Regions from separate parts of the Mesorhizobium sp. M0615 genome, predicted to be linked through region 2. Evidence: predicted binding sites of a transcription regulator. Region 2 holds the regulator's gene; the other holds the start of a gene.
The links. The regulator PhoB, encoded in region 2, activates phosphate uptake and scavenging genes when phosphate is short. The targets are predictions, from matches to a motif close to TGTCATNNANCTGTCAT.

Region 1: a site for PhoB is predicted at 1,803-1,819, ahead of NKI46_RS04050 (LTA synthase family protein). Genes of this name have one in related genera too.

The regions. Positions count from the first base shown of each region.
Region 1 covers NZ_JAMYQI010000002.1:258,424-262,207, forward strand. Annotated here, with positions in the region: gene fabG (3-oxoacyl-[acyl-carrier-protein] reductase) at 1-584, opposite strand, end outside; gene fabD (ACP S-malonyltransferase) at 645-1,592, opposite strand; gene NKI46_RS04050 (LTA synthase family protein) at 1,870-3,784, shown strand, end outside.
Region 2 covers NZ_JAMYQI010000010.1:326,435-330,218, reverse strand. Annotated here, with positions in the region: gene NKI46_RS20120 (ROK family protein) at 143-1,378, shown strand; gene phoB (phosphate regulon transcriptional regulator PhoB) at 1,409-2,098, opposite strand; gene phoU (phosphate signaling complex protein PhoU) at 2,115-2,819, opposite strand; gene pstB (phosphate ABC transporter ATP-binding protein PstB) at 2,861-3,685, opposite strand; gene pstA (phosphate ABC transporter permease PstA) at 3,703-3,784, opposite strand, start outside.

The DNA of each region.
Region 1 (3,784 bases), on a different contig from region 2:
TCGTTGAGCTTGTCGGTCATGGCCGATTCGATAAAGCCCGGGGCGACGCAGTTGACGGTGATGTTGCGGGTGGCGATCTCCTGCGCCAGCGACTTGGAAAAGCCGATCATGCCGGCCTTGGAGGCGCAATAATTGGTCTGGCCAGGATTGCCGGTGACGCCGACCACCGAGGTGATGTTGATGATGCGGCCATGGCGGCGGCGCATCATCGGATGGGTCAGCTCGCGGGTCAGCCGGAACACGGCGGTGAGGTTCACCTCCAGCACGCTGTCCCAATCCGCGTCCGCCATGCGCACGAACAGGCCGTCCTTGGTGATGCCGGCATTGTTGACCAGTATGTCGACGCCTTCGAGTTCGGCTTCGGCCTTCTGACCAAGCGCCTTGACCTCGTCACGGTCGGCAAGATTGGCCGGGAACAGCTTTACCCGGTCGCCGAGTTCGCCGGCCAGGGTCTCCAGTTTCTCGATGCGGGTGCCGTGCAGGCCGACAATGGCGCCTTGCGCATGCAGCACCCGGGCAATCGCCTCGCCAATGCCGCCCGATGCGCCGGTGACGAGCGCCTTGCGGCCGGTCAGTTCGAACATTTTCGTCTCCTGATCTTAAGAGAACACCCTTCCCACGGGAGGGGTTGAATCGCCAGTGGATTATGCAAGAGCGGCCAGCGCCGCCTCGACATCGGCCGGCGTGCCGACGGCCGATGTGGCGATGTCGCGGCTGATCCGCCGCGCCAGGCCGGAAAGCACCTTGCCGGCGCCGATCTCAAACAGCGTGGCGACGCCATTGGCGCCGAACCACTCCACCGTTTCGCGCCAGCGCACGCGGCCGGTGATCTGCTCGACCAGGCGGCGCGCGATCTCGTCGGGGTCGCTGGTCGGGACTACAGTGACGTTGGAGACGACGGGCACCACCGGTGCATTCTTGGTCACCCCGGCCAGCGCCTCGCGCATGACATCGGCCGCCGGCGCCATCAGCGCCGAATGGAAGGGGGCCGAGACCTGCAGCATCAGCGCCCGCTTGGCGCCCTTTTCGGTGCACAGTTTCGCGGCGAGTTCCACCGCCGCCCTGGCGCCGGAGATCACCAGTTGGCCGCCGCCATTGTCGTTGGCGATCTGGCAGACTTTGCCGGATCCCGTTGCGGCCTCGGTGCAAGCGGCTTCAACGTCGGGCTGTTCCAGTCCGATGATCGCCGCCATGGCGCCCTCGCCGGCCGGCACCGCCGCCTGCATGGCGTTGCCGCGGATGCGCAGCAGCCGGGCGGCATCGGCGACCGAAACGAAACCGGCCGCGGCAAGGGCGGAATATTCGCCGAGCGAATGACCGGCAACGTAGGCAACCTTGTCCTTCAGCGAAAAGCCGCGCGCTTCCAGCGAGCGGATTCCCGCCAGCGAGACCGCCATCAGCGCCGGCTGGGCATTGGCAGTCAGGGTCAGCGCCTCTTCCGGGCCTTCCCAGATCAGTTTCGACAGCTTTTCGCCCAACGCATCATCGACTTCCTCGAACACCCTGCGTGCCTCGGGGAAGGCGTCGGCGAGGTCCTTGCCCATGCCGACAGCCTGGCTGCCCTGTCCCGGAAAGGTGAATGCGACGGCCATTTGGGCGCTCTCCAGCGGCTGATTTTTCCTGCCTGTGACGCAAGGCGGACCGTCAAGTCAAGCCCGGAGGCGGCATTTCCGCTCTCGCTTGAACCGGAGCTGACCTCGAGTCCCTGTTCCCAAAGGCTTTTCGCCGATCACACCTGATGAAAACCGCTCACGAATCGTTTGCTGGCTCTTCTTATTTTCGCCACAGGCGCTAGCTTTTGCATGACAGTTCTATGACAGAACGGTGGCGCGAGTGGAAATTCGCGTTGCTTGGGCCGGGGGAAGAGACGTGGCTAGGATCAGGAAGGGCGCGGCCGTATCCGCGCCACAGTTCTTGGAAGACGATCCGTCCACCGGCTACCTGCCGGGGCGCAGATGGCCGGTCATCCGCTACGGTCTGGTCACGCTGCTTGCCTCCGCCATCCTGGTGTTCGCCATCGAATGGATCGTGCGCGGCGACTTCTTCGGCACAGTCGACTTCTTCCTGCAGCCATTCAAGCCGGGCTGGACCACCATCATTGTCTTTGCATTGGTGCTGATGGGACTGGACGCCGTGCTTGGCCGCAGTCACCAGAGCCTGATGATCGTGGCGCCGCTGACGCTGGCGCTGGCCTTTGTCGGGCATCAGAAGTCGCATTATCTCGGCGATCCGCTCTACCCAACCGATTTTCTTTATTCGCGCCAGATCATGGCACTGATGCCGCTCCTGGTGCGCGAGCGGCCTTGGACGGCGCTCGCCATGGCGGTCGGCATCGTCGCCGGCCTGTCGCTGCTGATCTATGGCTGGCGGTTGTGGCGCCGCAAGGTTCCGATCCTCAGCCGCAAAGGGCGGCTGGCGCGGCTGACGCTGGCAGTGCCGCTGCTCGCCTTCTTCGTCTCGATCATGGACTACGCCACCTTCTCATGGACCCGCGACCGGCTGCAGATCATCCCGATCATGTGGGACCAGAAGGAGAACTACGCCTCCAACGGGTTTGCGCTGGCCTTCGCGCTCAACGTGCCGATGGCGCATGTCTCGGCGCCGGCGGGCTATTCCGACAAGGCGATCGACGCGATCGACAGGCCTGCTGTGGCGGCCTCGGTACCGGATGAGAAACCCGACATCATCGTGGTGATGAGCGAATCTTTCTGGGATCCGACCAAGCTGCCCGGCGTCACAATCACGCCTGACCCGATCCCCAATGTGCGGGCGCTGCGTTCCGGCTATATGTTTTCGCCGGAATTCGGCGGCATGACCGCCAACATCGAATTCGAGGCGCTGACCGGCTTTTCCAATGCCTTCCTGCCGGCAGGCTCGATCCCCTACCAGCAATATGTGCGCACGCCGACGCCGTCGCTGGCGACCTTCCTGAAAAGCGAGGGCTACCGGGCGCGCGCCATCCATCCGGGCACCAACTGGTTCTGGAACAGAGGCGCCGTCTATGCCGATTTCGGTTTCAACGATTTCCGCTCGGAAGAGACGCTGCCGCCACTGGAAAAGCGCGGGCCGCTGGCTTCCGATGCGTCGATGACCGACGAGATCATCGCAGAGGCCGACGCCAGCGAGCGGCCGGTGTTCTTCTTCGCCGTCAGCCTGCAGAACCACGGTCCCTACGAGCCGTACCGCTATTACAATCCGACCCACAAGGTCGCGGCGCCGATCAGCACATGGGCGCGGGAATCGCTGCTCAGCTATGCCGAAGGCTCCGCCGATGCCGACCGTGGCCTCGAACGATTGATCGAATGGGCGAAGAAGCGCGAGCGGCCGACGGTCATCGCCTTCTTCGGCGACCATCTGCCGCCGCTCGGCCCCGTCTATGTCGAAACCGGTTACCTGAAGGACAATGTCGCGCCGCGCAAGGAACCGACGCCGGAGGCGGCACTGGAGCATCATCAGACGCCGCTGGTCATCTGGTCTAACCGCACCGGTCCGGCGCAGGATATGGGCGCGGTGAGCCCGGCCTTCCTGCCCTACCATATCCTTACCACGGCCGGGATCACGCACCCCTACTATACCGGCTTCTTAGGCGCGCTGCGCGAACGCTATCGCGTCGTGGATCGCAATCTGCTTCTGACACCGTCAGGTGAGGCCACGGCGGACTGGGCGCGGCAGAAGGACATCGATCCGGCGATCAACGATTTCCGCCTGCTGCAATACGATATGATGTTCGGCAAGCGTAAGGCGGCTCCGGACTTCTTCCCCGAAACGATCAACGGTCGTACCC
Region 2 (3,784 bases):
ATGATGGATTCTGATGGCGTTGCCGAATTTTTTCGAGCTCCGCAATAAACAATGACAGGGCTGCCGGCGTCTGCCAATATTTGGCTGGTGCCGTCGAACGCCTTCACTATCATGAGGCGCGAGGAGGCCGGGAGGAAAACAAATGTCGGTTGGGATCCGCCACGACGATCTGCGCCGTCGCAACCGTGCGATGGTGATTTCGGCCGTGCGCCGGGCCGGCCAGCCGTCGCGGACCGAGATTGCGGCGACCACCGGCCTCAGCCATTCGACGATATCGGCAATCTCGTCTGATCTAATTCAAGAAGGCATCCTGATTGAAGGCAAGCCTGGCGAGACCGGCTCGCTGAAACGCGGCCGGCCGCAGGTCGGCCTTGGCCTCAACCCGGAAGCGGCGGCGGTCATGACCGTGGTGCTGTCGCTGAACTTCCTCTCCGTCACCGTCATCGACTATGCCGGCCAGGTGGTCGCGGAAGAACAGCGCCGGCTCGACACGCTGACCATGCCGCGCGACGAGCTGATCGGCGAATGCGTAGCAATCGTCGGGCGGCGTCTCGCGGACCCGGACCTCGATGTCCAGAGCATCGCCCGCATTGCCATGGGCATCCAGGGCATCACCGATTCGCAGGCGCGGGCCATGCTGTGGTCGCCAATCACGCCACTGACCGACATTGCCTTCGCCGACATGTTGGAAGCGGAATTCGGCATTCCTGCCACCATGGAGAACGACTGCAATATGATGGCGGTGGCCCTGCAATGGCGCCAGCCCGAGCGCTACCGCGACAATTTCATCGCGATCCTCTTGTCGCACGGCATCGGCATGGGGCTGGTGCTGAAAGGCGAACTGTTCACCGGCACCCATTCCTCGGGCGGCGAGTTCGGCCACATGATCCACCGTCCGGGCGGCGCGCTCTGCCGCTGCGGGCGGCGCGGCTGCGTCGAGGCCTATGCCGGAAACTACGCCATCTGGCGCAGCGCCAAAATGATGAGCGAAGATGCCGAGCCGGTCGATATCGGCGACGCTGATATGCGCGCACTCGCCGCGCGCGCCCGCGAAACCGATGGCCCGGAGCGCGAAGCCTATCGCAAGGCCGGTGAGGCGCTCGGCTTCGGCCTCGGCAGCCTGTTTGCGCTGATCGACCCGGCGCCTGTCGCCATGGTTGGCGTCAGCGCCGCCGCCTTCGACCTGATCGAGCCGGCATTGCGCGAAGCGATCGCCCAGACCGCCGGCGGCCAGCACTCGAAGTCGATCTCCTTCGACACCGAGCCCAACGAGCTGCCGCTGATCCGCGAAGGCTGTGCCATGCGCGCGCTCGGCTTCGTCGATCAGGAGATTTTCGCGCCGGGCATTCAGGCGAAATCCGGCAAGCATGTCGCCTGAATGGCCGGCAACGGCGCGACGCGCAGCATCCTAGTCTTCCCTGATCGCGTAGCCGGCGCCGCGAATGGTACGGATGACATCCGGCATGCGGCCGTTGTTGACCGCTTTGCGTAAGCGCCCGACATGGACGTCGACGGTTCGCTCGTCGATGTAGATCGTCTCGCCCCAGACATTGTCGAGCAGCTGGCTGCGCGAGAACACGCGGCCGGGATGGCGCATCATGAATTCGAGCAGCCGGAACTCGGTCGGTCCGAGCCTGATCTCGCTCTTCTTGCGGTAGACACGGTGCGACTCGCGGTCGAGCACGATGTCGCCGACCTTGAGCACGCTGGACAGCACTTCCGGCTTGGCCCGGCGCAGCAGCGCCTTCACGCGCGCCATGAACTCCGGCGTCGAGAATGGCTTGACCAGATAGTCGTCGGCACCGGTGGACAGGCCGCGCACGCGATCGCTTTCCTCACTGCGCGCGGTCAGCATGATGATCGGCAGCCGCTCGGTTTCGGGCCGCACTCTAAGCCGCCGGCAGAGCTCGATGCCGGAAACAGCGGGCACCATCCAGTCGAGCACCAGGAGATCGGGCACGTTTTCCTGCAGGCGGATCTCGGCCTCGTCGCCGCGTGTCACCACCTCGACGTGATAGCCTTCGGATTCGAGGTTGTAGCGGAGGAGCACGCCTAGCGGCTCCTCGTCCTCCACGACCATGATGCGTGGCGCGATCATAGGCAGTTCACCCTCATCAGGCCGGCGTGGCCATCGCCGTCTCGTCCTGCTTCGGACGATTGGCGGGCAATTGCTGGCCGGTCAGCACATAATACGCATTTTCGGCGATGTTGGTGACATGATCGCCGATGCGCTCAAGATTCTTGGCGCAGAACAAGAGATGCGTGCAGGCGGTGATGTTGCGAGGGTCTTCCATCATGTAGGTCAAGAGCTCACGAAACACGGACGTGTATTTGACGTCGATGCGCTCGTCGTCATTCCTGAGTTTTGCAAGAGCTGCCGCATCGGTGGCGGCATATTCCTCGACGACGCCTTGCACCTGGATCAGCACCAGCTGCGCCATGGCATCGATGGAGTGCGAGAGGTCGCGCGGCGTGACGCTCAAGCCCACGGTGCCGACGCGTTTGGCGATGTTCTTGGCGAGATCGCCGATGCGCTCGAGGTCGCCGGCCATGCGGATCGAGCCGACCACGGCGCGCAGATCGTTGGCCATCGGCTGGCGCTTGGCGATCAGCGTGATGGCGCGGTCGTCCAGTTCGCGCTGGCGCGCATCCATGATGGCGTCGTCGGAAACGACACGCTGTGCCAGCGCATTGTCCGAATTGAGCAGCGCCCTGGTCGAGCCGCTGACCATCGAGCCTGCCAGATCGCCCATGTCGCGGATCAGCTTGCTGATCTGCCCGAGCTCTTCATCGAAGGAGGCGACGGTATGTTCACCCATGATCTTGGTCCTCGTGCCTGAAAATTCACCCGCCGGACGGCTCAGCCGAAGCGGCCGGTAATGTAGTCCTGGGTGCGCTTGTCGTCGGGGTTGGTGAACATCTTGTCGGTGGCGCCCTCCTCGACGAGATAGCCGAGATGGAACATCGCCGTGCGCTGCGACACGCGCGCCGCCTGCTGCATCGAGTGGGTGACGATGACGATCGTGTAGTTCTGGCGCAGTTCGTCGATCAGCTCCTCGACACGGGCGGTGGCGATCGGATCGAGCGCCGAGCAGGGCTCGTCCATCAGGATCACCTCCGGCGACACGGCGATGGCGCGCGCGATGCACAGGCGCTGCTGCTGGCCGCCGGACAGGCCGGTGCCGGGCTCCTGCAGGCGGTCCTTGACCTCGTTCCAGATCGCAGCCTTCTTCAGGCTCTGCTCGACGATCTGGTCCATGTCGGACTTGCGCTTGGCCAGCCCATGGATGCGCGGGCCGTAGGCGACGTTCTCGTAGATCGACTTCGGGAACGGGTTGGGTTTCTGGAACACCATGCCGACGCGGGCGCGCAGTTCGACGACATCGATGTTCTTGTCGTAGATGTCGTCTTCATCGAGCGTGATCTTGCCGGTCACCCGCGCCGAATCGATGGTGTCGTTCATGCGGTTGAGGCAGCGCAGGAAGGTCGACTTGCCGCAGCCGGACGGGCCGATCAGCGCCGTCACCTGGTTCTGGCGGACGTCGAGATTGACGTCGAACAACGCCTGCTTCTCGCCGTAGAAGACGCCGACCTTGTCGCCGCGCATCTTGATGACTTCGTTCGACTTGGCGTTCATTTTGTCGCCCACTGCATTCTCAAGGGACTGTTCGGTCATGATGTTCATACCAAATTGCCTTTTTTCTACCAGCGCCGCTCGAACCGGCGCCGAAGCACGATCGCGGTGATGTTCATGGCCATGAGGAAGACGAGCAGGATGATGATG